DNA from 2 places in the Pseudarthrobacter sp. CCNWLW217 genome. Region 2 is predicted to be linked to the other one. Evidence: riboswitches for the same ligand, from Rfam matches in the RefSeq annotation. Region 2 holds a riboswitch; the other holds the start of a gene.
What was found. Region 2 has a riboswitch for cyclic di-AMP ahead of V9L18_RS06365 (C40 family peptidase). Riboswitches for the same ligand answer to the same signal wherever they lie in the genome.
Positions count from the first base shown of each region.

Region 1: another riboswitch for cyclic di-AMP. It lies ahead of V9L18_RS15470 (hypothetical protein); the one in region 2 lies ahead of V9L18_RS06365 (C40 family peptidase).

Region 1 is NZ_JBBCBT010000013.1:64,913-69,278, forward strand. It holds gene V9L18_RS15460 (HAD-IA family hydrolase) at 1-31, shown strand, start outside; gene V9L18_RS15465 (YdeI/OmpD-associated family protein) at 12-455, opposite strand; gene V9L18_RS15470 (hypothetical protein) at 590-1,306, opposite strand; cyclic di-AMP (ydaO/yuaA leader) riboswitch at 1,312-1,471, opposite strand; gene V9L18_RS15475 (sensor histidine kinase) at 1,588-3,099, opposite strand; gene V9L18_RS15480 (response regulator transcription factor) at 3,103-3,843, opposite strand.
Region 2 is NZ_JBBCBT010000004.1:54,750-59,115, forward strand. It holds gene V9L18_RS06355 (metal-dependent transcriptional regulator) at 1-414, shown strand, start outside; cyclic di-AMP (ydaO/yuaA leader) riboswitch at 563-775, shown strand; gene V9L18_RS06360 (M23 family metallopeptidase) at 786-1,604, shown strand; cyclic di-AMP (ydaO/yuaA leader) riboswitch at 1,753-1,916, shown strand; gene V9L18_RS06365 (C40 family peptidase) at 1,987-2,646, shown strand; gene V9L18_RS06370 (NlpC/P60 family protein) at 2,779-3,528, shown strand; gene V9L18_RS06375 (HNH endonuclease) at 3,766-4,266, shown strand; gene mobA (molybdenum cofactor guanylyltransferase) at 4,312-4,366, shown strand, end outside.

The sequences.
Region 1 (4,366 bases), on a different contig from region 2:
AGGTCGGCGGATTATTTCTTTCCGGCTTTGAGGTCGGCTACGACCTTCGCGATCCGCCTCGCCCTGGTTTCCTCCGTTTTGGCATCCCCGAGCGGCTCCACATAACGTCGCTGCGCGCTGTAGTTCAGGGTGGCATAGAACGCCTGGGCATCCGGTTCGGCGGCCATGGCTGCGGCCAGGTCATCCGGGACTTCAATGATCCGGGGCTGCGTGTCGAGTTCCAGATCCACTTCAACAGTGTCGCCAGCCTCTACGCCGGTGAATTCCCGGTTGGCGGTGCTCACCCCAACCAGGCTCTGCCCGCCCATCACCGCGATGCTGCTCCGGTAGCTCTTGCCGTTGATGGTTACCACTACCGGCGGGCGCTTGCCTGCGCCCAGGGCAGTCACAACCTCCTCCGGAACCTCAATACCAGCTTTGTTGCCGCTGCCCAGGATAGTCGTGGTGAATTTCATGGCCCCAGTATGGCCCGGAGCCGCAGGTCAGGGAAGTCCGGCCCCCGCGAACATACAACGCCAAAAAGCAGCAGGCCCTGAACCGGGGGATTCAGGGCCTGCTGCTTCGGATGGCGGAAGCCGCAATTACCGGCTTAGTACCAGTTGTTCGACAAGTGGAAATTCAGCGCGCCGCACGGCGACTGGTAGCGCTCCTGGATGTAGTTCAGGCCCCAGTTGATCTGCGTGCGGTAGTTGGTGAGGTAGTCCGCCCCGGCGCTCGCCATCTTCTCGGCGGGCAGCGACTGGACAATGCCGTACGCGCCGCTGCTCGCGTTGGTGGCCGTGGTGGTCCAATCAGATTCCTTGGTCCACAACGTCTGCAGGCACTGCATCTGGTCGGCTGACCAGCCATAGCTGCCAAGCTGGCTCGCCGCATAGGCCTGGGCCCCGGCCGGATCGTTGACGGCGACGACGGGGGCCGGTGCGGGCTCAGGGGCGGGGGCCGGTGCGGGTGCCGGTGCTGGTGCGGGTGCCGGTGCTGGTGCCGGTTCGGCGGCCTGCGGGGCAACGCTGATGTCGGCCGGAGCTGGTTCAGGGGCCGGGTTGGCCCGCATCTCGGCCTTTTCCAGCCTCAAGTTGGATTCAAGCTCTGCCGCCGAGGACTGGGTCCCGCTGACCGCCACCGGAGTCATGGATTCGGAAGCCTGGCCTGCTGCGCCGACCCCGATGAGGAGGGCGCAGGCCGCACCGAAAACGGCTGCACGCTTGCCCAGGGACGAAGCTTTTGTGTGTTGCGCCGTGGTCTTGCCACGGCCGTTGACTTTATGTGCACCGCGCTCTGGGCGCGCTTGTACCTTGAATTCAGACATGATGGATCGCCTCTCACACCTGCGGAGTTAGCTGTCGGGTTCGGATGAGGGCATCCGGCCACACGGAAAGATCACGTGCTGGCTTCACCCCAAGGGCAGTTAAGTGCCCGGGACTCTGGGTCCCCCGCCTCTGCCTGGTCAAGCGGAATCCGGGAAGCGGCAGAGCTTGGCGTCATCCGGATATGCGGCTCAAAGGGAACCGCACCCCATCGACGCTACAGGAGCGCGACGCTTAAGTCACATTTTGGTAACAGAGATCACGACGCCGGTGCGTTGCCTTGCTATGAGCCGTTGATCGCCGGCAGGCGCAACGTGAACTGGGTCCGACCCGGCCGGGAGTTCACTTCCACGTTGCCGCCGTGGGCCTCCACAATGGACTGCACAATGGACAGCCCAAGCCCGCTGGAGCCTTCCGAAGCCGCCGCGCCGGAGGACCGTGAAGATCCAGTCCGTGCCGCGTCTGCGCGGGCAAACCGGGCAAAAACGTGGTCCACGAATTCCGGCGGGATGCCGGCGCCGTCGTCCGTTACTGTCACCACGGCACTGCCGTCGTCGGACCTCATCACGGCCGTGGTGACCGTTGTGCCCGGAGCAGTGTGTTTGCGGGCGTTGGACAGCAGGTTCACCAACGCCTGGCGCAGCTGCGACGCATCGGCATTGACCGCAAGCGGCTCGTCCGGAAGCTCAAGATGCCAGTTGTGGCCGGGTGCGATGATTTTTTCGTCGCTGACGGTTTCGATCACCAGCTGCGTCAGATCCACCTCACTGAGTTTCAACGGCTGGCCCTCGTCCAGCCTGGCGAGCAGGAGCAGGTCTTCCACCAGTGTGGTCATGCGCTCGGACTGGTTCTGAACCCGGGCCAGCGATTTCCGGCCATCCGGAGTGAAGTTCTCGGTCATCCGCATTAGCTCCGTGTAACCGCGGATGGCGGTGAGCGGAGTGCGCAGTTCGTGGGACGCGTCGGCAACGAATTGCCGTACCTTGGTCTCGCTTTGCTGCCGGGCCTGCAGCGCGTTGGCCACGTTGTCGAGCATGAGGTTCAGCGCATGCCCCACGCTGCCCACCTCGGTTCCGGGGTTGGAGTTCGACGGCGGGACGCGCACCGCGAGTGCCACCTCGCCGGCGTCCAGCGGGAGCCGCGAGACGCGTGTGGCCACCTCGGAAAGCTGCTCCAGCGGCTGCATGGTGCGCCGGATGAGGATAGTCCCGGCCAGGCCAATCAAGACCAGCCCTCCAAGGGAAACAAAAACGAAGGTCCACACCAGGGAGGTGAGGGTGCTTTCCTTGCCGGCGAGCGGGAGCCCGGTCACCAGGACATCACCGTAGTTCGTTGCCACTGCAATCAGCCGGTACTCGCCATTGGAGAGCGTCCGGTCCACAGGGCGGGAATCCTTCTGGAGGGCCAGCAGGATCTCCTTGTCCTCAGCGGACAGGGGAGAACGCGTGGTATCGGAGGCCAGGAATCCGGCGCTGTTGACCTGCCCATTCAGGATCCGGGCGTTGAGCGTACCCACGCTTTGCCCACGGGAATCCAGCGGGTCCGGCCTGCCGTTGAAGCCGCCCAGCGGCGGCCGGCCGGGGTCGTTGGACCGGGAGGCAGCCTGGCTGAGCTGTTCGTCGAGCTGGCGTGTAAGGAACGAGTCCATGGAAGCGTAGCTGAAGAGGCCAACGGCGCCGCAGATGGCCACCAGCAGGGCCATGGCAACCAGTACAAGGCGTGTACGCAGATGCCAGGTGGAGGGCTTCAGCCAGCTCCGGCCATGCGTGGGCGCCACTGCAGGCAGTGAGGGCATGGCCTAGTCCGCCGGTTTGATGACGTATCCGGCGCCGCGCACCGTGTGGATCATGGGCGGATGCACGGCATCGACCTTCTTGCGCAGGTACGAGATGTAGAGCTCCACAATGTTGGCCTGCCCGCCAAAGTCGTAGTTCCAGACGCGGTCCAGGATTTGCGCCTTGCTGATGACGCGCCTGGGGTTCTCCATGAGGTACCGGAGCAGCTCGAACTGCGTGGCAGTCAGCTGCAGTTCATCGCCGGCCCTGCTCACCTCGCGGGTATCGATGTTGAGGACGAGGTCACCCACTACCAGCTCAGCGGTGTCCATCGCTGCCACGCCGGATCGCTGCACCAGCCGGTGCAGCCGGAGGAGGACCTCCTCCATGCTGAACGGCTTGGTCACGTAGTCGTCACCGCCGGCAGCCAGACCCACAATCCGGTCCTGGACGGCATCCTTGGCAGTCAGGAAGAGCGCCGGTACTTCAGGCGCGAAGGCGCGGATCCTGGTCAGCAGCTCGACGCCGTCAAACCCGGGAAGCATCACGTCGAGAACAAGGACGTCCGGGCGGAACTCCTTGGCGAGCTTCACAGCCTCGGGACCGTCAGCGGCGACGGCCACCGACCATCCGGCCATGCGCAGGCCCATGCTCATCAGTTCGGAGAGGCTGGGCTCGTCGTCGACCACCAAGGCACGGATGGGGGAGCCGTCCGGGTGGGTAAGTTGGGGAAGGTTGTTGGTCATGGAGTGCGAAGTGGCCATGGGACAACTCTCCGATGCGTCGTTGAGCCCCCGCTTTAGGCTTCCTGTGCGCTGGCTGTGAATCCCAGCCTAGCGAGCTGAAAGCTGCCCAGCGGCAGATTCCCCTGACGATCAACCGGGACTTTTCCCTGGCTTTGGTGGCGTCCAGCAGGCCCCCTTCGACGCTCCCAGCGGTTTCCGGGGCGGACGGGGGTGGAATTTTTTTGTCCGGATGGCGGCGGAGCTGGACACCACGGCAAATCAAGGGGTGTATTTCAGCAACTCCATCGCTGGTGAATTGTGGTGGCCCTTTTATGGGTTCGGGCGAATAATATTCGGGAAAGATGGTTTTCCAACCAATCGTTCTGGAAAACATCTGTTATTTTATCGCTCTGTCAGAATCGTGATCTGAGCCACATTCTCTGAATTCGTCTCACTATGCGGAACGATCCGTCCATTGTTACTTGCAAGTTCGCATTGTTACGTTGCACACTTCAATTGTGAACAAGAACTCAACAGCACCTGCAGCCGCAGAATATTGGCC
Region 2 (4,366 bases):
GCGTACGTCCATGACGAAGCGTGCCGCTGGGAGCACGTGATGAGTGAGCGCGTCGAGCGGCGCATCTACGAAATGCTGAACCACCCCACTGAATCGCCCTATGGCAATCCCATCCCTGGCCTGGCGGCATTGGGAGGCCAGGCGTCGTCGCCCTTCACGGACGGTGTGATTAATCTCCTGGAAGCCATGAAGGGCTATGGCCCCGGATCCACCGTGGTTGTCAGCAGGCTGGCAGAACCCATCCAGGTGGACCCTGAGCTGCTGACCCAGCTGGACGAGGGCGGGATCCGGCCGGGCGCCCCGATTTCGCTGGAGCGCGTGGGAGACTACATTTCGGTCCGGGTCCCCGGGATCGAAGGGGCACTGGAGCTTCCCCCCGAAGTGGCGGCGCACGTATTCGTATCCGTCCGCTGACCTCTGACGGAGCGCCCGGGTTACCCCAATGAATAGGCTTTAAGCAAAGATAACGGAATTGTTACTGTCCGGCTTAATCGCCTATAGTTAACGCCAAGCGTCGATACAAAAGCGTTACCTGATCTGGAGCCGAGCTCTGCCAGCAGATCAGTAGTACGAGTCACCAACTGGCAGAGGCGGGGGAACCACAACCGGCAGTCGCAAGGCTGCCTTGGGGTGAAGTCCGTCAGCAGCAAGCCTCTTCCAGCGAAGGATCCTCACGGGATATCTCTGCGCCGAAGCTTGCTTACGGCGGACCGGGTCTATGAACTCTCTGACCCGAATCCGACAGCTAACTTCGCAGGCTTTCCAGAGAGGAACCGTTCTTGACCATGCAGAATTCCAGGGGCCGCCGCCGCGCAGCGGGCCCCGTAGCAGCGCCCCGCGTTGCTGCAGCTGTGGCCGCGGACAGGCCCCGGGATCCACAGCGCGATGCGCGCCGCCGCCGGGGACCCTTCCGGCAAATCACTGACTTCGCAGCGGCCAGTGGGGTGGGCCAAAAGGCCGGCATCGCCCTCGCGGCCACCGGCCTGGTGCTCACAGTCACCGTCCCTGCCACCAGTCCCGTCCTGGCCACGCCGGACGCCGGTCAGCAGACATCGGCTGTTTCCGCAGCTCCGCAGCCTGAAATCTCCGCCGAAGCAGCCGCAAAAATCGACTTCAGCCGCTCATCCGTAGTCACCATGGGTGATCCGGACGGCAAGCTCAAGCAACTCTTGAGCGCCCAGTCAGCGGGGTCCATCACCCGGGCCGCCTCCGCCGGCAGCCTCGGTGCTCCGCTGGCGAGCCTGGTTACGGCCTCCCCATTCGGCTATCGCGTGAGTCCTATCACTGGCGGCTCCGGTGACTTCCACCGCGGCCAGGACTACGTGGCACAGTGCGGCACGTCTGTCCTGGCGGCCGCCAGCGGCACTGTGACCTTTGCGGGATGGCACCAGTTTGGCGGAGGTAACCGCGTGGTCGTGGACCACGGCAACGGCCTTGAAACGACGTACAACCACCTGTCTTCCTTCAACGTCAAGGTTGGCCAAACGGTCAGCCGAGGCGAGGTAGTGGCGCTCAGCGGCACCACCGGCGCCTCCACAGGCTGCCACCTCCATTTCGAGGTCCAGGTCAATGGCGAAGTCGTTGACCCCACCGGCTGGCTCTAGCCCAACTGATGGAAAACTCTCACATTTGCGTGACATGCCGTGACCTGAATGTGACATTCGCTCTGAACTGCTGTACCGTCTAACTTGCGTCAACTTTTCCGAAGTTGACGTTCTTGAGTGGATTGCCTAGCTCTGCCACCGCTCAAGGTCCGTTCGCATGACATCGTCTGGCAGGGGCGGGGGAACCAATTTTGGCCTTTGAAGTTCGAAGGCCTTGGGGTTAAGTCGCAAAGCTTCCTGTGGAAGCGGCGTGGCCGGGTGAACTCCCATCCGAATCCGACAGCTCACCTCGTAGGCATTGGGAGAGGCTACCTTCGTGTCTTCACGCCATAATTCTGCGCGTCACCGCGCACAAACGGTTCGCACCAACCCGTTGGGCCCCGTGTCCAAGGCTGTCAGTGCAAATGCCGGGACCGTCGGTCGCCAAGCTGCTGTCATCGCAGCTGCATCAGGTCTGATCCTGAGCATGGGGCTTCCGGCCAACGCAGCGGACACCACCGCTGGCGTTTCCGCCTCCACCGAGTCCGGCTCGCAGACGGCGCTTGCCGTCACCGCTGCCCCCACCGCCACCGTCTCCTTCGAACGCCCCGTGGTCAAGACCACGCCGGCCCCGAAGGTCGAAACGGTCCGTGCACAGTCCACTGACACGGAACGGGCAGCAGGCGCAAAGGCCCCCGCAGCCAGCAAGCTGACGGACGCGGTATCTTCCGCGGCCGCCTCCGGCCTGGCCGCAATCGCCTACACCGGAATCGGCCACCCCTACGTCTGGGGCGGCACTTCGCCCAACGGCTGGGACTGCTCCGGCTTCACCCAGTGGGTGTACGCCCAGGCAGGCATCAGCATTCCCCGTGTAAACGCGTGGACGGCAATGACCCCCACGTCAACACCGTCTCCCGGTGACCTTGTTATGCAGAATGGCGGCGCACACGTAGGCATCTACGTTGGCAACGGCATGATGATCAGCGCCCTGAACCCGTCACAGGGAACGCTGCTGCACTCCGTGGCCTCCACGGGCGGCGGATCCTTCTACACCCTGAAGTAGAAGAACCGCGCCCGCTAGAACACTTTTCGCTAAATCCCCGTTCGGGGTGTGCCGGCGTACCCCCAAGATGCCGGCGCACCCAAAGCCCTTGGCCTGCCTGTGCGGTCCTGAGGAAAACGAAAGAGAGAAATAATGACTACACGTGCAATTGCTGCACGGCACCGCGCGGAGGTCACCACGACCAACTCGCTGGCTGTCATTGCCAAGGCCCTCGGCGACAACGCCGGTGGCATGGGTCGCCAGGCCGCGGTTATCGCTGCTGCCTCCGGCCTGGTCCTGACCAGTGGTATCGCCGCCAACGCTGCAGACACCAACGTTCAGCGCGAATCGGCTTCCGCTTCCAACGTTGAGGTTGAGGTTGCCGCTCCGGCGGTCATTTCGGCCGCTTCCACCATTGCCATCTCCTACGAGAAGCCCGCGGTGACCACCACGCCGGCTCCCGTGGTTGAAGCGCCGGAACCTGAGCCTGAGGTTGAGGCTCCCGCACCCGCCGCTCAGGCTGTTTCCACCGTCAAGGTAGCGGCTGCAGCTCCGAAGGCACCTGTGGCCGCCAGCAGCAAGGGCCAGGCCATCCTGTCCGCAGCCTACGCCCAGCTGGGCGTCAACCAGGACTGCACCATGCTGGTCACCAACTCCCTGGCCGCTGTGGGCATCAACTTCCACGACTGGCCTGCAGGTTACCTGTCCCTGGGCCAGACCGTAAGTGCCGCCGAGGCCCAGCCCGGCGACCTGATCTACTACGCCGATGGCGGTGCGGGCGTTGCCCACGTGGCTGTCTACGCCGGCAACGGCCAGGCCGTACACGGTGGCTACAACGGCAACCAGACCGTTGTTTTCAGCGCCAACGTTGGCTCCGGCCCGGTTTTCATCCGCGTCAGCTAATTTCCGTAGCAACGCTTGGCAAGGACCCCCGCCCTACGGCGGGGGTCCTTGCGCTTTAACGGCGCAGCCGGGCCCAGACCCGGTAAGAGGCGATCGACACGGGCGCACCCCGAAACCATGGATTAGTTGATCCCGGGTTTCTTTGTTTACTCTTGTGGTGTCGATCCATAGCCCGGACATGCCGAGGGCAGCCGGCCCTCGCGCCCCTGACGGGTGCGGCCGTGAAGAGGTACGTGCATGCGCACTCTCGTTCTGAATGCTGGATATGAACCGCTGGCGGTAATCACCTTCCGCCGGGCGCTGGTCCTTGTGCTCACGGGGAAGGCAAGCGTTGTAGCCGAAGGCGAGGACCCTGTAGTGGGGCCACAGGAGATTCTGGGCCGCCCGTCCGTGATCCTCCTGAACCGCTACATCCGCCCCCGGTACAACCAGACCACCGCCGTGAGCCGCCGTGGCGTGCTGCGCCGGGACGGACACCGGTGCGCCTACTGCGGAAAAGCAGCCCACACCATTGACCACGTCCAGCCCAAGTCCCGCGGCGGTGCAGATTCCTGGGAAAACCTCGTGGCCGCCTGCCTACGCTGCAACAACGTCAAAGGCGACCACACGCCGGGGGAGATGGGGTGGAAGCTCCGGTTCACCCCGGAACCACCGCATGGGACCATCTGGCAAATCAAGGAGCTGGAGAAACCCACACCGGCGTGGGATCCCTTCCTGTTGCCTGAACGGGCTGCCTGACCCGGCTGAAAGCACGGACAACACCCGCCCCGCTAGGCTGGAGTGGTGGCTCCTGATACATACGAATTTGACGCGGTAATCCTTGCGGGCGGCCGTTCGT